DNA from 3 places in the Plantactinospora sonchi genome. Region 1 is predicted to be linked to each of the others. Evidence: riboswitches for the same ligand, from Rfam matches in the RefSeq annotation. Region 1 holds a riboswitch; each other region holds the start of a gene.

Evidence for each region. Region 1 has a riboswitch for thiamine pyrophosphate ahead of V1633_RS09210 (ECF transporter S component). Riboswitches for the same ligand answer to the same signal wherever they lie in the genome.
Region 2: another riboswitch for thiamine pyrophosphate. It lies ahead of thiE (thiamine phosphate synthase); the one in region 1 lies ahead of V1633_RS09210 (ECF transporter S component).
Region 3: another riboswitch for thiamine pyrophosphate. It lies ahead of V1633_RS33475 (ECF transporter S component); the one in region 1 lies ahead of V1633_RS09210 (ECF transporter S component).

What each region holds. Positions count from the first base shown of each region.
Region 1 is NZ_JAZGQK010000006.1:602,734-609,581, forward strand. It holds gene V1633_RS09200 (energy-coupling factor transporter transmembrane component T family protein) at 1-40, opposite strand, end outside; gene V1633_RS09205 (ABC transporter ATP-binding protein) at 37-1,539, opposite strand; gene V1633_RS09210 (ECF transporter S component) at 1,576-2,166, opposite strand; TPP riboswitch at 2,246-2,354, opposite strand; gene V1633_RS09215 (alpha/beta fold hydrolase) at 2,419-3,246, shown strand; gene V1633_RS09220 (SIS domain-containing protein) at 3,320-4,069, shown strand; gene V1633_RS09225 (DUF6328 family protein) at 4,328-4,840, shown strand; gene V1633_RS09230 (RNA polymerase sigma factor) at 5,281-5,835, shown strand; gene V1633_RS09235 (EAL domain-containing protein) at 5,832-6,848, shown strand, end outside.
Region 2 is NZ_JAZGQK010000015.1:45,791-52,638, reverse strand. It holds gene thiD (bifunctional hydroxymethylpyrimidine kinase/phosphomethylpyrimidine kinase) at 1-388, opposite strand, end outside; gene V1633_RS18150 (thiamine phosphate synthase) at 385-1,053, opposite strand; gene V1633_RS18145 (thiazole synthase) at 1,050-1,856, opposite strand; gene thiS (sulfur carrier protein ThiS) at 1,862-2,062, opposite strand; gene thiO (glycine oxidase ThiO) at 2,083-3,261, opposite strand; partial or broken gene thiE (thiamine phosphate synthase) at 3,372-3,989, opposite strand; TPP riboswitch at 3,984-4,092, opposite strand; gene V1633_RS18125 (ThuA domain-containing protein) at 4,622-6,848, shown strand, end outside.
Region 3 is NZ_JAZGQK010000037.1:32,975-39,822, forward strand. It holds gene V1633_RS33450 (EAL domain-containing protein) at 1-1,199, opposite strand, end outside; gene V1633_RS33455 (RNA polymerase sigma factor) at 1,196-1,750, opposite strand; gene V1633_RS33460 (DUF6328 family protein) at 2,191-2,703, opposite strand; gene V1633_RS33465 (SIS domain-containing protein) at 2,962-3,711, opposite strand; gene V1633_RS33470 (alpha/beta fold hydrolase) at 3,785-4,612, opposite strand; TPP riboswitch at 4,677-4,785, shown strand; gene V1633_RS33475 (ECF transporter S component) at 4,865-5,455, shown strand; gene V1633_RS33480 (ABC transporter ATP-binding protein) at 5,492-6,848, shown strand, end outside.

The DNA of each region.
Region 1 (6,848 bases):
GCGGCGCGGCGGGCGCGGTGACCATCGGGTACGGGATCATCCCGACACCGGCCGCGGATCGTCCGTCGGCACCGTCGGTGCCGGATCGCCGTCCCTGCGCACCGTCGGCGCGGCGGTTGGCGCCGCATCAGCACCGAGCCGCCACGTCCGGTCGGCCAGGGCGGTGACAAAGTCCGCGTCGTGGGTGACCGCGACGACGCCGTGCCCGGTGTCGCGCAGCCCGGCGAGCAGCTCGACCAGCTCCAGCCAGGTCCGCCGGTCCTGGCCGAACGTCGGCTCGTCCAGGATCAGCAGCCGGGGCGCGGTGGCCAGCGCGGTCGCCACGCTGAGCCGCCGCGCCTGCCCACCGGAGAGGGTGTACGGGTTGGCGGCGGCCAACTGGTCCAGCCGGAGCCGGGAGAGCAACTCGTCCACGGTGGACGACACCTCGGCCTCGGAACGGCCGGCCCGACGTGGGCCGAGCGCCAGTTCCGCCCGTACCGTGCCGGTGACGAACTGGTGCTCCGGATCCTGGAAGACCGAACCGATCCGTTGCGCCAGCACCGGTGCCCGCCAGCGGTGCGGTGGGCTGTCCGCGTACCGGCCGGCGAGTGCCGGGGTCGCCCGGAGGGTGCCGGTGCCGGGCTTGAGCAGACCGCCGAGGAGCAGGGCGAGGGTCGACTTGCCGGCGCCGTTCGGTCCGAGCACGGCGAGCGCCTCGCCGGCGCGTACGGTCAGGTCGGCCGGGGCCAGCCGCGGTGGCAGGCCGAGCCGCTCGGCGGTGAGCAGCACCTCCCCGGCCGGGGAGGTGGACCGGCGGGGCGCCGGCGGCGGACCGGGCACCCAGACCCCGGCGGCGGCCAGCTCGGCCCCGTGCGTCGCGAACACCTCGGCCGGCGGCCCGTCGGCCCGGACCCCGCCACCCGGTTCCAGCACGACGACCCGGTCGACCAGCGGCAGCGCCTCCGCCACCCGGTGCTCGACCAGGATCAGCGTGGTGTCGGCGTCCAGTGCGGCGCCGATCGCGCCTCGGACCAGGGCGGCGCCCGCCGGATCCAGGTTGGCGGTCGGCTCGTCGAGCAGCAGCAGTCCCGGGCGCAGGGCGAGCACCCCGGCCAGGGCGAGCCGTTGCTGCTCACCGCCGGAGAGTGCGCTGGTGGACCGGTCCGGCCGGTACGGGAAGCCGACCCGGTCCAGGGCCTCGGCGACCCGGGGCCAGATCTCCGCCGCCGGAACTCCCCGGTTCTCCAGGCCGAACGCCACGTCGTCACCGGCCCGGGCCATCACCAGTTGGGTCTGCGGGTCCTGGAAGACGACGCCGACCCGCTCCCGGGCCTTGCGCGGGTCCAGCCCGTCGATCTCGACGCTGCCGGCCTGCTCACCGGAGTCCTCGGCGAGCAGGCCGGCGAGTGCCGCCAGCAGGGTGCTCTTGCCGGCCCCGGAGGCCCCGAGCAGCAGGACCCGCTCACCGTGCTCGATCCGCAGGTCGACGTCACGGACCGCCCAGGCCCGGCGTCCGGCGTGCCGCCAGCCGAAGCCGCGCAGCTCGACCGCGCTCACCGTGACACCGTCCGCTCCGTCATCGGGTGGCCCTGCTCAGACCGGGGCCCGGTCCCGGCCGGCCGGGAAACGGTCCAGTACGCCGGTCTGGGCCAACGCCCGGGTCAGCGCCCAGCCGCCGACGCCGGCGATGATCGCCGAGCTGACCACGGTGATGACAAAGACCGGCAGCCGGAACGAGGCGAAGTCGCTCTCCGAGTAGTAGCGGATCTGGTCGAAGATCGCGGCGGCGAGCCCGGCCAGGGCGCCGGAGAGCACCGCGACCGGCAGCCGGAACAGGCGGTAGCCGAAGGCCAGGAAGGCCAGTTCGGCGCCGACACCCTGGAAGAGGCCCTGGAGGACGGCCATCGTGCCCCACTGGCTGCCGAGCATCACCGAGACGAACGCGGCGAGGAACTCGCAGTACAGAGCCGCGCCCGGCTTGCGGATCACCAGGCCGCCGAGCACCCCCGGCACCAGCCAGACGCCGTAGATGACCGCCTGGGCCGGCGGAAAGAAGGTGAAGGCGCCCTCGGTGGCGCCCCAGACCAGGTTCCAGGCCCAGAAGATGACGCCGAAGGCGACCGCGATGACCGAGGCGACGACGATGTCGACGGTCCGCCATCCGGTGCTGCCGGACTCTTTCATGGGTGATGCCTCCCAGTCGCTTGGCGATCCAGGGGCGGAACGCACGCCACGGTCCGGGTGGGCCCGGACCGTGGCGTGGCTGGAGACTCGACCGAACTCCCTGCGCTGGCATTACCCAGATCAGGTTCGAGGGTCTGCGGGCGTGTCTGCCCGCACTCTCAGCGCTGCGCGCTCCCCTGTCGGATGTGCAGTTGTTTCGCGAACGCTAGCACCGGATCCGTCCGCGCCGATAGCCACGACTAGGGTCGGGTCATGCGGATCACCGTCCGGGACCTGACCTTCGACCTGCACACCGGTGGCCCGGCGGACGGCGAGCCCGTCCTGCTGCTGCACGGTTTCCCCCAGCGTGGCGCGCAATGGGACGACCTGCTGCCGGCCCTGCACGCGGCGGGGCTGCGCAGCCTCGTCCTGGACCAGCGGGGCTACTCGCCGCAGGCGCGGCCGACCGAGGTCGCGGCGTACCAGCTGACCGAACTGGTCGCCGACGCGGTGGCGGTGCTCGACGCGCTCGACCTGCCCGCGGCGCACGTGGTGGGGCACGACTGGGGTGCGGCGGTCGCCTGGCGGCTCGCCGCCGACCACCAGGACCGGGTCCGTACCCTGACCGCGGTCTCCGTACCGCATCCGACCGCCTTCGCACGGGCGATCGCGGAGGACCCGGACCAGCGGTCCCGCTCGGCGTACATGCAGCTCTTCCGGGAGACCGGCAAGGCCGAGCACGTCCTGCTCGCCGACGGGGCGGCGGTGCTGCGTCGGGTGCTCAGCGGCCTGCCCGAGGACCGGATCGACCGGTACGTCGCGCCGCTGCGCGAGCCCGGTGCGCTGACCGCCGCGTTGAACTGGTACCGGGCGATGTCGACGGAGGGCCTGGCCAAGACCGGGCCGGTGGTGGTGCCGACCACGTTCGTCTGGGGCGACGCCGACGTGGCGGTGGGTCCGGTCGCGGCCCGGAACTGCGCCGACCACGTCACCGGCGACTACCGCTTCGTACCGCTGGCCGGGATCGGGCACTGGGTACCGGAGGAGGCGACGGAGGCGCTCGCCGACGCCGTACTGTCCCGGATACTCGGCACACGGTGAGCCCTCGGGGGCCGGGCATGGCATCGTCGACACGGACCGCATGATCGACAGTGGGGCGAAGGGACGTGGACAGGTGACACTGAGCGCGGAGGGCTACCTGGAGGTCGTGACCGGGCTGATGACCCGGGTGGCGGCGGGGCAGCGGGACAACGTACGCCGGGCGGCCGACCTGGTCACCACGGCGCTCCGGGCCGGCGGCGTGGTGCACGCGTTCGGCACCGGCCACTCGGAGGCGCTCTCGATGGAGATCGCCGGCCGGGCCGGTGGACTGGTCCCGACGAACCGGATCGCCCTGCGTGACCTGGTGCTGTACGGCGGTGCGCCGGCGGACATCCTCGGCCCGACCCTCGAACGTGACCCCACGGTGGCCCGTCGGCTGCTGGAACTGGCTCCGGTCCAGCCGCCGGACATCTTCGTGATCGCCTCCAACTCGGGCGTGAACGGCACGATCGTCGAGTTCGCCGCCCTGGTGAAGGAGCGTGGACACGCGCTGATCGCGATCACCTCGGCGGAGCACTCGGCCGGCGTACCGTCCCGGCATCCCTCCGGGCGCAGGCTCGGTGACCTGGCCGACGTGGTGCTGGACAACGGTGCCCCGTACGGCGACGCGACGTTGCCGCTGCCCGGTGGCGGCGCGGTCGGCGCCGTCTCGTCGATCACCGCCGCGCTGCTCGCCCAGCAGATCACCGTCGAGGTGGTGGCCCGGCTGATCGAGGCGGGGGAGACACCACCGGTCTACCTGTCGGCCAACATCCCTACCGGCGACGAGCACAACAAGGTGCTGGAGGCCCGGTACGCGGGCCGGATCCGGCGCGGCTCCTGACCGGTGGAGCCCGAGGTCGGGGACGGGGTGGGGCCCGAACCCGAGGTAGCGAACCCGTCTGTCGTGATCCGGCCGGCGGCCGTCGGCCGGATCGGGCGCGGCAGGGGCGCCACCTGAACCGGAATCGATGGCGACGTCGGGACGTCCGGGCCGAAGCATGACGAACCGGACTCGCGTTTCGGGTACGTCGATGCGGGGCACACTGCTCCGCACTCGATTCCGACGAACGGGTGTGGCGGTGGCAGCGGAGGTGGCTGGGTGAGTGTCGAGACCGAGAAGCAGCGCTGGCAGCGCAACTTCACCGACCTGCTCCAGGAGCTGCGGGTGGCGCAGACCGGTGTCCAGATCCTTTTCGCGTTTCTGCTCACCCTGCCGTTCAGCAACGGTTTTCCCCGGGCCACCGAGTTCCAGAAGGACACGTACATCGTCGCGTTGATCGCCGCGGCCGCCGCGACCGCGTTGATCATCTCTCCGGTCGCGTTCCACCGGGCGCTTTTCCGGCAGGGGCGCAAGCCGGAGCTGGTCCGGTTCGCCCATGCCGTGGCAACCGGTGGTCTGGCCTTCATGTTGATCGCGATGGTCAGCTCGGTGCTGCTGATCACGGACTTCGTCCTGCCCCGAGGGGTGGCGCTGGTGCTCAGTGGGCTGACCGGCGCATGGTTCCTGACCTTCTGGGTCGGGCTGCCGTGGCTGCGTCGGAACTGGGGTGAGCCCGACGACGAGGAGGGCGAGGGCGAGTTTCCCGACCGGGACGAGGTGGTCGGGGCCTGAGAACGGCTCGCGGCGCCCCGTGGTCCACCCCGCCCGTCGGCGCGTCGCGACCGGTTCCGCCCGCCAATCGACCGTGGACGAGACTGCCAACACTCCGAAGTATTGAAGTACTACGCTCCGCGATCCATACTGGACAGTATCCAACCTCGTATGATCTGGTTCTCTCCATTGACCGATCATCCGAGGTATCGCAGGTGGGCGTCGTCTATTCGATCATCGTCATCCTGAGCTCCGCGCGTCGCCGCCGACATCACCGTCATTGACGGAGAGTTATACGGGGAACGACACCTACGGAGACGAGAGACGAGAATGGATCACCTGCAGGGGGGGTTGCACGCCGGGGACCCGGTGGCAGCTGTGGCGGGGCCGTTCGGGGGAGCGGGACGCGGACCAGGAGGGGGCGGGACGGCGTGAGGGGGCACGGCAAGGCGGCAGTACGGGTGGAGTCCGGCACTCGGTTGGGGGACCGGGAACAGACCGACCTGGACGTCGGTTTCGAGGAGTTCTGCCAGCAGAACTTCGTGCTGGTGGAGCGTTTCCTGCTGTATCAGTGTCCGGACCCGGGTGTGGTCGAGGACGCCGTACTGGAGGCGTTTGTCGCCGCCCGCGCCGAGTGGGACCAGATCCGTGGCTACCGGAAGCCGTTGGCCTGGGTGGTGCAGACCGCCCGGCACAGGTTGTCGATCGTCCGGCGGCGCGCGGCGGCGGAGCAGGGTGGACCGGATGTCCTGTCGGCCGGGCCACCGGACGAACCGCTGGCCGGCTCGGCCGCCGTGGCCCGCGAACTGCTCCAGGGTTGGCTGCGACAACTGCCACCACGTCAGGCGGAGGTCCTCGCGCTGGCTCTCGACGGATGGTCCGATCAGGAGATCGCCCGGGTGCTCGGTGTCGCGTACCGCACCGCGCGCAGCTACCGGCGACAGGCGCGGCGCCGGCTCCGTGAGGTCGCCGAGCGGGCGGACCTTCCCGAGGGCGAGGCGCGGGGAGGGCGATGAACCTGGACGAGGTTCTCGCCCTGGCCGGTGCGGGCGGTCTGAGTGAACTGGAACGGGCCCGGGCCCGCCGGGCGACCCGGCGGATCCAGCAGGAGTACCAGCGCGCCGAGTCCGCAGGCGTCGACCCGATCAGCGACGTCGACGTACGCGACCCGCTGGCCGACGACGTCGACGAGGCGGCCCGGATCATCCGGGCCGCCCAACTGGCCAAACTGGGCAGCCTGTGGTGGAACCGGAAGGACGGCGGACTGCGCTGGTCGGACGAGATGTCGTTGGTCTTCGGCTATCCACCCGGCACGGTCCGACCGTCGGTGGAGCTGCTCTCCCGGCTGATCCATCCGGACGACGTCGCGGAGGTCCGCCGGACCGTCGAATCCGCCTGGCAGGCGGAGACGGTCCGCGAGACGAGCTTCCGGGTGGTCCGCCCGGACAAGATCGTCCGGTACGTCTCCGCGCTGGTCGAGATCGTGGTCGACGCGCGGAACCGCCCGTGCGGCATCGTCGCCACCGGTCAGGATGTCACCGAGGCGGAACTGGACCGACAGGAGCGGGCCCGGCTGGCCCGGCGCCGGGAGACGGTCCGGACCGAGCTGGCCGGACGGGACCCGGGCGCGGATCCGCTCAGCCGGCCGAGGTTCATCAACGAGATCAACGCCGCCCAGCGGGCCGGGCCGGGCGTGCTGCTGGTGGTGGCCGTCGCGCCGGTCGTCCCGATCCCGTCCGGAGCCGGCCCGAGGGGTACCGACCCGACCGGTGTCCACCCCGGACATCCGGACGTGGCCGGTGGTGACGACCACGACCGGCTGGACGTCGCCGTCGGTGCCGTCGTCCGACGGGCGGTACGGCGTGCCGACGTCTACGGCCGTACCGCGCCCGGCGAGTTCGGTGTGCTGATGCACCGGACCACCCTCGGGGCGGCCCGGGCGGTCGCGGAGGCGGTGGTCGCCGGGATCCGGAACCAGTCCTTCCTGCTCGGCCGGAGCCGGCTGCGGCTCAACGCCTGGGCCGGTCTG
Region 2 (6,848 bases), on a different contig from region 1:
GGGCGTACGGCAGCAGCCGGGCGACCGCGTCGGCCGCGCCGAGCCGGTGTCCGCTGGTCGAGACCAGCACCGGGTCGACGACCAGGTTCGGCAGCAGCCCGTCCCGGGCGGCCTGCGCCACCGCCTCGGCGACCGCCGAGCCGCCGAGCATTCCGGTCTTCACCGCCAGCGGCGGCAGGTCCTCGACGACGGCGGTCAACTGTTCGGTCACCATCTCCGCCGACACCGGGGAGACGGCACGGACCGCCCGGGTGTTCTGGGCGGTGATCGCGGTCAGCACCGAGGTGCCGTACACCCGGAGGGCGGCGAAGACCTTCAGGTCCGCCTGGATGCCCGCGCCCGCACCGGAGTCCGAGCCGGCCACGGTCAGCGCCACCGGCGGCGTCACCGGACCCACCCGCCGACGCCGGCCGGTGCCGGGGTGGCGCCCGGAGTCCGGCCCGGGCCGGGGACGGTGGCCGCGCACAGGGCGCGGACCAGTGCCTCCGGGTCGTCGGCGCGCATCACCGCACCCATCACCGCCACCCCGGCCGCCCCGGCGGCCAGACACGCCGCGACCTGCCCGGCGGTGCCGACACCGCCGAGGGCGAGCACCGGCACCGGGGTACGGGCGACGAGTCGGGCGAGCCCGGCGGGCGCCAGCGGCGGTCCGTATCCGGGTTTGGACGGGGTGGCGTAGACCGGGGACAGCGTGACGTAGTCCTCTGTGGAGAGCCGCCCCAGCTCGGTCTCGTCGTGGCAGGAGCGGCCGACCAGGCGCAGCGTCGGCGGCGGGTACGGCCCGGCGGCGGTCAGGTGCACCGCGTCGCCGTCGAGCGGATCCGGCCCGGCCACCAGCAGTGTCCCGCCGACCGGGGTCAGGATCGCCCGCAACCGTTCGGCCAGGGCCAACCGCTCGGCGTGTGGCAGATCGCGCTCCCGCAGCAGCACCCAGCGCGCGCCGCCGCACACCGCGCCCCGGATCACCTCGGGAAGTGGCCGGCGCGCCTGCCTGCGGTCGGTCACCACCACGATCCCCGCTGGCGTACCCGTCGGGGCTCCGGTCCCGGTCACAGGTCGGGCCGTCCGTCGTCCGGGGTGGACGCCAGGGCGTGGAACCGGCGGGGGATCCGGCCGGCTCCGGCGGCCAGCCGGCCGGCCTCGACGGCGTACCGCATCGCGGTGGCCATCCGTACCGGGTCGGCGGCCCGGGTCACCGCACTGGCCAGCAGCACCCCGTCACAGCCGAGTTCCATCGCCAGCGCCGCGTCGGAGGCGGTGCCGATCCCGGCGTCCAGGATCACCGGCACGTCGACGGCCTGTCGGAGCAGCCGGATCTGGTGCGGGTTGCCGATGCCGAGCCCGGAGCCGATCGGCGCGCCGGCCGGCATCACCGCGGCGCAGCCGAGGTCGGCGAGCCGTCGGGCCAGCACCGGGTCGTCGGTGGTGTACGGCAGCACGGTGAACCCGTCGGCGACCAGTCGTTCGGCGGCGACGACCAGTTCGACCGCGTCCGGCAGCAGGGTGCGCTCGTCACCGATCACCTCGAGCTTCACCCACGAGGTGTCGAACGCCTCCCGGGCCAGGTGTGCCGTGGTCACCGCCTCGGCGGCGGTACGACAGCCGGCGGTGTTCGGCAGCAGCCGTACGCCGCACCGGGCGAGGACGTCGAGCAGTCCGCCGCCCATCGTCGCGCCGCTGTCGATCCGGCGCAGCGCGACGGTGACGAGTTCGGTGCCACTGGCCCGGATCGCCTGCTCCAGCGCGTACGGGCTGCTGGCTCCGCCGGTGCCGAGGATGAGTCGGGACCGGAACGTCTCGCCGCCGAGCCGGAACTCGTCGACGGCGGTTTCCCCGGGGGTCGCCACGGTGGTCATCGCGTTCACCCGCCCTGGGCCGCGGTCAGCACCTCGACCCGGTCCCCGTCCCGCAGCACCCGCGCCGGCCAGCCGGTACGCGGCACCACCTCGCCGTTCACCGCCACCGCCACGCCCCGGCTCTCCGGGGTCAGTTCGGTGACCAGGTCGGCCAGGGTCTTCTCGCCGGGCAGCCGGTGCCCGACTCCGTTCACGGTCAGTTCCATGGTTCCTCCCGGCTCGGGGACTACGCGGATTCGGGCCGCCCACCCGGCCCGACACCGACCTCCGGGTCGGACCGGACCGGGTCGGACCGGACCGGCTCGGCCCGGACAGGGTCCGGTGACCCGAAGCGGTCCGGGGCGAACGGGGCGAGCAGTGGATCGGTCACGCCGGTCGTCAGCAGGTCGGCGACCAGGTCGGCGGTGAGCGGGGTGAGCACGATGCCGTGCCGGTAGTGGCCGGCGGCCACCAGCACCTCCGGCCGGCCGGGCAGCGGGCCGATCAGCGGCGCGTTGTCCGGCGTGCCGGGGCGCAGTCCGGCCCGTGCCTCCACCAGGTGGTACTCGCCGAGTTCGGGCAGCAGTTCGGTGGCGGCGCGGAGCAGTTCCAGCACACCTGAGGCGGTGACGTCGAGGTCGGCGCGTTCTTCGACGGTGGCACCGACCACCACCTCACCGTCGAGGCGGGGTACCAGGTAGACGCCTCGACCGTCGACGTACCCGTCGATGACGTGCCGGAAGCCGGGCGCGGCACCGCCGGGCGCGCGCAGCCGGAGGACCTGCCCCTTCACCGGGCGGACCGGCAGACCGGTCAGTCCGGCCGTGCCGCAGCCGGCCGCGACCACCACCCGCGCCGCGGTCGCGGCCACCTCGTCGAGCGTGGTGACCGGTCGGGCCACCACCGTCACCCCGGCGGCGGCTACCGCGGCCCGCAGCGCCGCCACCAGCCGACGCGGATCCACCTGGTGGTCGCCGGCCGCGAACGCGCCGCCGCGCAACCGGGTCGCCAGCAGCGGCTCGCGGTCGCGCAGTTCCGCCGGCCGCAGCCGGGTGATCGGCAGGCCGAGTTCCCGCTGGTACGCCCAGAGCCGTTCCGCCTCGGCCAGGTCGTCGGAGGTGACCGCGACCGAGAGGGTGCCCTCGGTGCGGTAGCCCAGGTCGAGTCCGGTCCGGTCGGTCAACCCCGCGGCGAAGTCGGGCCACCGGGCGGCCGAGGCGACCAGCAGGCCGGTCAGCGCCCGCTCGCCGAAGTGTGCCTCGGAGACCGGGGCGAGCATGCCGGCGGCGACGTCGGCGGCACCCGAGCCGGGGTTCGGGTCGTAGACGGTGACCCGCATACCCCGTTCGGCGCACCGCCAGGCGGTGGCCAGCCCGACCGGGCCGGCGCCGATCACCGCTACGTCGGGACAGCCGCCGGTCAGCACGTCGCCACTCCGGCGGAGGGCGCGCTGGCGCCTCCACCGGGTGGCGAACTTCGGTCGATCTCGGCCGCGGCGGCGGCTTCCGGGGTGGGGTCGGCCGGCAGCGGCGCACGCAGCGCGGCGAGCAGTTCGGCGGTGGCCCGGGCCGGGTCGACGGCGACGGAGAGCGCGCCGACCACCGCCACGCCGTACGCCCCGGCGGCGCGCAACGCCGACACCTGGGCGGCGGTGATCCCGCCGATCGCGATCACCGGGACCGGCACCGCCGAGGCGACCCGGCGGATCCCGGCCGGGCCGATCGGATCCGGCAGTCCGTCCTTGGTCCGGGTGGCGTAACACGGGCCGACCCCGAGGTAACTGGCGCCGGCGTCGACCGCCGCCAGGCCGGTCTCCGGGTCACGGGCGGTCGCGCCGAGCACCGCCGTCGGGCCGAGCAGCCGGCGGGCGACGTCGACCGGCAGGTCACGGGCGCCGACGTGGGCGCCGACGGCGCCGACCGCGAGCGCCACGTGCAGCCGGTCGTTGACCAGGCAGGCCGCCCCGTACGCGTCGCACAGCGCGAGGATCTCCCGAGCCAGCTCGTACGCGGCCCGGTCGTCGGTGTTGTCCTCGACCCGGACCTGCACGGCCAGTTCGGGTCCGGCCACGGAGAGTGCCGCCCGGACCGTCGACAGTGGATCCCGACCGGGCCGGGTGTCGGTGATGAGATGGAGTCGAGCGAGAGATGACATGGCAACGCTCCTCCCTGCGCCGGCATTACCCGGATCAGGTTCGACGGTCGGGGGCTCCAGCCCCCCTCTCAGCCCGGTACACCGGGCTCCCGTGGGTCACTTGTCGGCGACGATACGCGCTTCGTAACGCTGACGTAAAGACCCGTGACCGATCGCACACGCACCGGCACGGATCGATCCGTCCTCCGCCCCCTGCTTCGCGCCACCCCCGGCTCCCGGTCGCCGCCGCCGACCATCGACCGCCGACGGTCGACCGCCGGTCGGACGCGCGAAAGATCGACTTGGACTGTCCTATCCGGTAAATCCGTTGCCGTTACGCAACCGTTACCGGAATTAACCTCGCGTCCGTATTCCGGTACCCCCGGTACTCGCCCTAATTTGTTCAACGACAAGGCAGAATCCGGCCGGTCGAAGCCTCGGCGGGCCACGATCGGCCCCGCACCCCGAGGCGGACCTTCGGCGAGCCGTACCCGGGATCCCCCGTTGTCCTCATCGGACGAAGGAGATCCTTCGTGGCAACCCCGCGCCGCGTCCGCGGCACCCCCACCACTGACCGGGCACCCGGCCACCGTCCTGGCACCCTCACCCGCTCCCTGCTCAGCACGGCCGCCGCAGTAGCCCTGACCAGCACGATGCTGGTCGGTACCCCGGCCACGGCCGCTCCGGTCGGCCAGCCACTCGCGGCACCCGCACCGGCACCCGCACCCGCCCCGGCGGAACCCTTCTCCGTGCTGGTCTTCTCCAAGACCGCGGGATTCCGGCACGACTCCATACCGGCCGGCATCGCCGCCATCCGACAGCTCGGCACCGAGCACGGCTTCACCGTCGACGCGACCGAGGACGCCGGCGCGTTCACCGAGCAGAACCTGGCCCGCTACCAGGCGGTCGTCTGGCTCTCCACCACCGGTGACGTACTCGACGCCGATCAGCAGACGGCGTTCGAACGGTACATCCAGGCCGGCGGCGGGTACGCCGGTGTGCACGCCGCCTCCGACACCGAGTACGACTGGCCCTGGTACGGCGACCTGGTCGGCGCGTACTTCGCGTCGCACCCGGCCAACCAGCAGGCCACCGTCAAGGTCGAGGACCACGCGCACGAGTCCACGAAGTCGTTGCCGGACACCTGGTCCCGGTACGACGAGTGGTACAACTTCCGGGACAACCCGCGTGCCGACGTACACGTGCTGGCCTCGCTGGACGAGACCAGCTACTCCCCCGGCTCCGGGGCGATGGGCCACGACCACCCGTTCGCCTGGTGCCAGGACTACGACGGCGGCCGGGCCTGGTACACGGCGGGTGGACACACCCAGCAGTCGTACGCCGAACCGGAGTTCCTGGCCCACCTGCTCGGCGGCATCCAGACCGCGGCCGGCGTGGTCGACGCCGACTGCAGCGCCTCGCTGAGCAGCAGCTTCGAGAAGGTGACGCTGGACAGCAACACCAGCAACCCGATGGAGCTGGACGTGGCACCGGACGGCCGGGTCTTCTACGTCGAGCGGGACGGCCGGGTCCAGATCGTCAAGCCGGACACCGGCACCACCGTCACCGCCATCGACCTCGACGTCTTCACCGGCAACGAGGACGGCCTGATCGGCATCCGGCTCGACCCCGACTTCGCCACCAACAAATGGGTGTACCTCTACTACGCGCCCAACGACGGCACCCCGCACAACTTCCTCTCCCGGTTCACCGTCGTCGGCGACACCCTCGACCCGGCCAGCGAGAAGGTCGTGCTGACCGTCACCACCCAGCGCAACACCTGCTGCCACGCGGGCGGCAGCATGGCGTTCGACAGCGCGGGCAACCTCTACCTGGCCACCGGGGACAACACCAACCCGTTCGAGTCGAACGGCTACAGCCCGCTCGACGAGCGGACCGGCCGGCAGGACTACGACGCCCAGCGCACCTCCGGCAACACCAACGACCTGCGTGGCAAGGTGATCCGGATCCACCCGGAGGACGACGGCACGTACACCGTCCCGGCCGGGAACCTGTTCCCGCCGGGCACGGAGAAGACCCGGCCGGAGATCTTCGCGATGGGCTTCCGGAACCCGTTCCGGATCGGCGTCGACCCCGGCACCGACACCCTGTACGTGGCGGACTACGGCCCGGACGCCGGCGCGGCGAACCCGGACCGCGGACCGGGCAACACGGTGGAGTGGAACATCGTCGGGCAGGCCGGCAACTACGGCTGGCCGTACTGCGTCGGCGCCAACGTCGCGTACCGGGAGTTCACCTTCCCGTCCGGGCCGGCCGGCCCGGCGTACGACTGTGCCGCGCCGGTGAACAACTCGCCGAACAACACCGGTCTGACCAACCTGCCGCCGGCGATCCCGGCCACCGTCGACTACGACTACAACGGCAACCCCGAGTTCCCCGAGCTGGGTGGCGGCGGGGCACCGATGGGCGGACCGGTCTACCGGTACGACCCGGAGAACCCCTCCGAGCGCAAGTGGCCGGCGTACTTCGACGGCAAGGCGATGTTCGGCGAGTGGAACCAGAACAAGATGTACACCTTCCAGGTCAGCCAGGACGGCAGGTCGCTGGTGGACATCAACCAGTTGCTCGCCGGGATGACCTTCGTCCGGCCGATGGACTTCGAGTTCGGGCCGGACGGCGCGCTCTACCTGATCGAGTGGGGCAGCGGCTTCGGCGGCAACAACGACAACTCGGGGATCTACCGGATCGAGTACATCGCCGGTGACCGGGCCCCGATCGCGGTCGGAACCGGCGACCCGACCTCCGGCCCGTCGCCGCTGACCGTCGCCTTCTCCAGCGAGGGCTCCCGCGACCCGGACGGTGGCCCGATCACCTACGCCTGGACGTTCGGGGACGGCGGCAGCTCGACCGAGGCCAACC
Region 3 (6,848 bases), on a different contig from region 1:
AACCGGTGCGCGGGCGGGGTCACCGGGGTCGAGCCCCGCGTACCCCGCCGTTGATCCGACCCGTCCGCCGCCTGCTCGGGTGCCACGCAGTCGACCCCGGCCACCCGGGCCAGTCGCCACGCCGCCTCGGCGTCGAGCAGCACGTCGAGGGCCCGACTCCCGTGCCGGCCCGGATAACGGATCAGACCGGCCCAGGCGTTGAGCCGCAGCCGGCTCCGGCCGAGCAGGAAGGACTGGTTCCGGATCCCGGCGACCACCGCCTCCGCGACCGCCCGGGCCGCCCCGAGGGTGGTCCGGTGCATCAGCACACCGAACTCGCCGGGCGCGGTACGGCCGTAGACGTCGGCACGCCGTACCGCCCGTCGGACGACGGCACCGACGGCGACGTCCAGCCGGTCGTGGTCGTCACCACCGGCCACGTCCGGATGTCCGGGGTGGACACCGGTCGGGTCGGTACCCCTCGGGCCGGCTCCGGACGGGATCGGGACGACCGGCGCGACGGCCACCACCAGCAGCACGCCCGGCCCGGCCCGCTGGGCGGCGTTGATCTCGTTGATGAACCTCGGCCGGCTGAGCGGATCCGCGCCCGGGTCCCGTCCGGCCAGCTCGGTCCGGACCGTCTCCCGGCGCCGGGCCAGCCGGGCCCGCTCCTGTCGGTCCAGTTCCGCCTCGGTGACATCCTGACCGGTGGCGACGATGCCGCACGGGCGGTTCCGCGCGTCGACCACGATCTCGACCAGCGCGGAGACGTACCGGACGATCTTGTCCGGGCGGACCACCCGGAAGCTCGTCTCGCGGACCGTCTCCGCCTGCCAGGCGGATTCGACGGTCCGGCGGACCTCCGCGACGTCGTCCGGATGGATCAGCCGGGAGAGCAGCTCCACCGACGGTCGGACCGTGCCGGGTGGATAGCCGAAGACCAACGACATCTCGTCCGACCAGCGCAGTCCGCCGTCCTTCCGGTTCCACCACAGGCTGCCCAGTTTGGCCAGTTGGGCGGCCCGGATGATCCGGGCCGCCTCGTCGACGTCGTCGGCCAGCGGGTCGCGTACGTCGACGTCGCTGATCGGGTCGACGCCTGCGGACTCGGCGCGCTGGTACTCCTGCTGGATCCGCCGGGTCGCCCGGCGGGCCCGGGCCCGTTCCAGTTCACTCAGACCGCCCGCACCGGCCAGGGCGAGAACCTCGTCCAGGTTCATCGCCCTCCCCGCGCCTCGCCCTCGGGAAGGTCCGCCCGCTCGGCGACCTCACGGAGCCGGCGCCGCGCCTGTCGCCGGTAGCTGCGCGCGGTGCGGTACGCGACACCGAGCACCCGGGCGATCTCCTGATCGGACCATCCGTCGAGAGCCAGCGCGAGGACCTCCGCCTGACGTGGTGGCAGTTGTCGCAGCCAACCCTGGAGCAGTTCGCGGGCCACGGCGGCCGAGCCGGCCAGCGGTTCGTCCGGTGGCCCGGCCGACAGGACATCCGGTCCACCCTGCTCCGCCGCCGCGCGCCGCCGGACGATCGACAACCTGTGCCGGGCGGTCTGCACCACCCAGGCCAACGGCTTCCGGTAGCCACGGATCTGGTCCCACTCGGCGCGGGCGGCGACAAACGCCTCCAGTACGGCGTCCTCGACCACACCCGGGTCCGGACACTGATACAGCAGGAAACGCTCCACCAGCACGAAGTTCTGCTGGCAGAACTCCTCGAAACCGACGTCCAGGTCGGTCTGTTCCCGGTCCCCCAACCGAGTGCCGGACTCCACCCGTACTGCCGCCTTGCCGTGCCCCCTCACGCCGTCCCGCCCCCTCCTGGTCCGCGTCCCGCTCCCCCGAACGGCCCCGCCACAGCTGCCACCGGGTCCCCGGCGTGCAACCCCCCCTGCAGGTGATCCATTCTCGTCTCTCGTCTCCGTAGGTGTCGTTCCCCGTATAACTCTCCGTCAATGACGGTGATGTCGGCGGCGACGCGCGGAGCTCAGGATGACGATGATCGAATAGACGACGCCCACCTGCGATACCTCGGATGATCGGTCAATGGAGAGAACCAGATCATACGAGGTTGGATACTGTCCAGTATGGATCGCGGAGCGTAGTACTTCAATACTTCGGAGTGTTGGCAGTCTCGTCCACGGTCGATTGGCGGGCGGAACCGGTCGCGACGCGCCGACGGGCGGGGTGGACCACGGGGCGCCGCGAGCCGTTCTCAGGCCCCGACCACCTCGTCCCGGTCGGGAAACTCGCCCTCGCCCTCCTCGTCGTCGGGCTCACCCCAGTTCCGACGCAGCCACGGCAGCCCGACCCAGAAGGTCAGGAACCATGCGCCGGTCAGCCCACTGAGCACCAGCGCCACCCCTCGGGGCAGGACGAAGTCCGTGATCAGCAGCACCGAGCTGACCATCGCGATCAACATGAAGGCCAGACCACCGGTTGCCACGGCATGGGCGAACCGGACCAGCTCCGGCTTGCGCCCCTGCCGGAAAAGCGCCCGGTGGAACGCGACCGGAGAGATGATCAACGCGGTCGCGGCGGCCGCGGCGATCAACGCGACGATGTACGTGTCCTTCTGGAACTCGGTGGCCCGGGGAAAACCGTTGCTGAACGGCAGGGTGAGCAGAAACGCGAAAAGGATCTGGACACCGGTCTGCGCCACCCGCAGCTCCTGGAGCAGGTCGGTGAAGTTGCGCTGCCAGCGCTGCTTCTCGGTCTCGACACTCACCCAGCCACCTCCGCTGCCACCGCCACACCCGTTCGTCGGAATCGAGTGCGGAGCAGTGTGCCCCGCATCGACGTACCCGAAACGCGAGTCCGGTTCGTCATGCTTCGGCCCGGACGTCCCGACGTCGCCATCGATTCCGGTTCAGGTGGCGCCCCTGCCGCGCCCGATCCGGCCGACGGCCGCCGGCCGGATCACGACAGACGGGTTCGCTACCTCGGGTTCGGGCCCCACCCCGTCCCCGACCTCGGGCTCCACCGGTCAGGAGCCGCGCCGGATCCGGCCCGCGTACCGGGCCTCCAGCACCTTGTTGTGCTCGTCGCCGGTAGGGATGTTGGCCGACAGGTAGACCGGTGGTGTCTCCCCCGCCTCGATCAGCCGGGCCACCACCTCGACGGTGATCTGCTGGGCGAGCAGCGCGGCGGTGATCGACGAGACGGCGCCGACCGCGCCGCCACCGGGCAGCGGCAACGTCGCGTCGCCGTACGGGGCACCGTTGTCCAGCACCACGTCGGCCAGGTCACCGAGCCTGCGCCCGGAGGGATGCCGGGACGGTACGCCGGCCGAGTGCTCCGCCGAGGTGATCGCGATCAGCGCGTGTCCACGCTCCTTCACCAGGGCGGCGAACTCGACGATCGTGCCGTTCACGCCCGAGTTGGAGGCGATCACGAAGATGTCCGGCGGCTGGACCGGAGCCAGTTCCAGCAGCCGACGGGCCACCGTGGGGTCACGTTCGAGGGTCGGGCCGAGGATGTCCGCCGGCGCACCGCCGTACAGCACCAGGTCACGCAGGGCGATCCGGTTCGTCGGGACCAGTCCACCGGCCCGGCCGGCGATCTCCATCGAGAGCGCCTCCGAGTGGCCGGTGCCGAACGCGTGCACCACGCCGCCGGCCCGGAGCGCCGTGGTGACCAGGTCGGCCGCCCGGCGTACGTTGTCCCGCTGCCCCGCCGCCACCCGGGTCATCAGCCCGGTCACGACCTCCAGGTAGCCCTCCGCGCTCAGTGTCACCTGTCCACGTCCCTTCGCCCCACTGTCGATCATGCGGTCCGTGTCGACGATGCCATGCCCGGCCCCCGAGGGCTCACCGTGTGCCGAGTATCCGGGACAGTACGGCGTCGGCGAGCGCCTCCGTCGCCTCCTCCGGTACCCAGTGCCCGATCCCGGCCAGCGGTACGAAGCGGTAGTCGCCGGTGACGTGGTCGGCGCAGTTCCGGGCCGCGACCGGACCCACCGCCACGTCGGCGTCGCCCCAGACGAACGTGGTCGGCACCACCACCGGCCCGGTCTTGGCCAGGCCCTCCGTCGACATCGCCCGGTACCAGTTCAACGCGGCGGTCAGCGCACCGGGCTCGCGCAGCGGCGCGACGTACCGGTCGATCCGGTCCTCGGGCAGGCCGCTGAGCACCCGACGCAGCACCGCCGCCCCGTCGGCGAGCAGGACGTGCTCGGCCTTGCCGGTCTCCCGGAAGAGCTGCATGTACGCCGAGCGGGACCGCTGGTCCGGGTCCTCCGCGATCGCCCGTGCGAAGGCGGTCGGATGCGGTACGGAGACCGCGGTCAGGGTACGGACCCGGTCCTGGTGGTCGGCGGCGAGCCGCCAGGCGACCGCCGCACCCCAGTCGTGCCCCACCACGTGCGCCGCGGGCAGGTCGAGCGCGTCGAGCACCGCCACCGCGTCGGCGACCAGTTCGGTCAGCTGGTACGCCGCGACCTCGGTCGGCCGCGCCTGCGGCGAGTAGCCCCGCTGGTCCAGGACGAGGCTGCGCAGCCCCGCCGCGTGCAGGGCCGGCAGCAGGTCGTCCCATTGCGCGCCACGCTGGGGGAAACCGTGCAGCAGCAGGACGGGCTCGCCGTCCGCCGGGCCACCGGTGTGCAGGTCGAAGGTCAGGTCCCGGACGGTGATCCGCATGACCCGACCCTAGTCGTGGCTATCGGCGCGGACGGATCCGGTGCTAGCGTTCGCGAAACAACTGCACATCCGACAGGGGAGCGCGCAGCGCTGAGAGTGCGGGCAGACACGCCCGCAGACCCTCGAACCTGATCTGGGTAATGCCAGCGCAGGGAGTTCGGTCGAGTCTCCAGCCACGCCACGGTCCGGGCCCACCCGGACCGTGGCGTGCGTTCCGCCCCTGGATCGCCAAGCGACTGGGAGGCATCACCCATGAAAGAGTCCGGCAGCACCGGATGGCGGACCGTCGACATCGTCGTCGCCTCGGTCATCGCGGTCGCCTTCGGCGTCATCTTCTGGGCCTGGAACCTGGTCTGGGGCGCCACCGAGGGCGCCTTCACCTTCTTTCCGCCGGCCCAGGCGGTCATCTACGGCGTCTGGCTGGTGCCGGGGGTGCTCGGCGGCCTGGTGATCCGCAAGCCGGGCGCGGCTCTGTACTGCGAGTTCCTCGCCGCGTTCGTCTCGGTGATGCTCGGCAGCCAGTGGGGCACGATGGCCGTCCTCCAGGGCCTCTTCCAGGGTGTCGGCGCCGAACTGGCCTTCCTGGCCTTCGGCTACCGCCTGTTCCGGCTGCCGGTCGCGGTGCTCTCCGGCGCCCTGGCCGGGCTCGCCGCCGCGATCTTCGACCAGATCCGCTACTACTCGGAGAGCGACTTCGCCTCGTTCCGGCTGCCGGTCTTTGTCATCACCGTGGTCAGCTCGGCGATCATCGCCGGCGTCGGCGGCTGGGCGCTGACCCGGGCGTTGGCCCAGACCGGCGTACTGGACCGTTTCCCGGCCGGCCGGGACCGGGCCCCGGTCTGAGCAGGGCCACCCGATGACGGAGCGGACGGTGTCACGGTGAGCGCGGTCGAGCTGCGCGGCTTCGGCTGGCGGCACGCCGGACGCCGGGCCTGGGCGGTCCGTGACGTCGACCTGCGGATCGAGCACGGTGAGCGGGTCCTGCTGCTCGGGGCCTCCGGGGCCGGCAAGAGCACCCTGCTGGCGGCACTCGCCGGCCTGCTCGCCGAGGACTCCGGTGAGCAGGCCGGCAGCGTCGAGATCGACGGGCTGGACCCGCGCAAGGCCCGGGAGCGGGTCGGCGTCGTCTTCCAGGACCCGCAGACCCAACTGGTGATGGCCCGGGCCGGTGACGACGTGGCGTTCGGCCTGGAGAACCGGGGAGTTCCGGCGGCGGAGATCTGGCCCCGGGTCGCCGAGGCCCTGGACCGGGTCGGCTTCCCGTACCGGCCGGACCGGTCCACCAGCGCACTCTCCGGCGGTGAGCAGCAACGGCTCGCCCTGGCCGGGGTGCTCGCCCTGCGCCCGGGACTGCTGCTGCTCGACGAGCCGACCGCCAACCTGGATCCGGCGGGCGCCGCCCTGGTCCGAGGCGCGATCGGCGCCGCACTGGACGCCGACACCACGCTGATCCTGGTCGAGCACCGGGTGGCGGAGGCGCTGCCGCTGGTCGACCGGGTCGTCGTGCTGGAACCGGGTGGCGGGGTCCGGGCCGACGGGCCGCCGGCCGAGGTGTTCGCGACGCACGGGGCCGAGCTGGCCGCCGCCGGGGTCTGGGTGCCCGGTCCGCCGCCGGCGCCCCGCCGGTCCACCTCCCCGGCCGGGGAGGTGCTGCTCACCGCCGAGCGGCTCGGCCTGCCACCGCGGCTGGCCCCGGCCGACCTGACCGTACGCGCCGGCGAGGCGCTCGCCGTGCTCGGACCGAACGGCGCCGGCAAGTCGACCCTCGCCCTGCTCCTCGGCGGTCTGCTCAAGCCCGGCACCGGCACCCTCCGGGCGACCCCGGCACTCGCCGGCCGGTACGCGGACAGCCCACCGCACCGCTGGCGGGCACCGGTGCTGGCGCAACGGATCGGTTCGGTCTTCCAGGATCCGGAGCACCAGTTCGTCACCGGCACGGTACGGGCGGAACTGGCGCTCGGCCCACGTCGGGCCGGCCGTTCCGAGGCCGAGGTGTCGTCCACCGTGGACGAGTTGCTCTCCCGGCTCCGGCTGGACCAGTTGGCCGCCGCCAACCCGTACACCCTCTCCGGTGGGCAGGCGCGGCGGCTCAGCGTGGCGACCGCGCTGGCCACCGCGCCCCGGCTGCTGATCCTGGACGAGCCGACGTTCGGCCAGGACCGGCGGACCTGGCTGGAGCTGGTCGAGCTGCTCGCCGGGCTGCGCGACACCGGGCACGGCGTCGTCGCGGTCACCC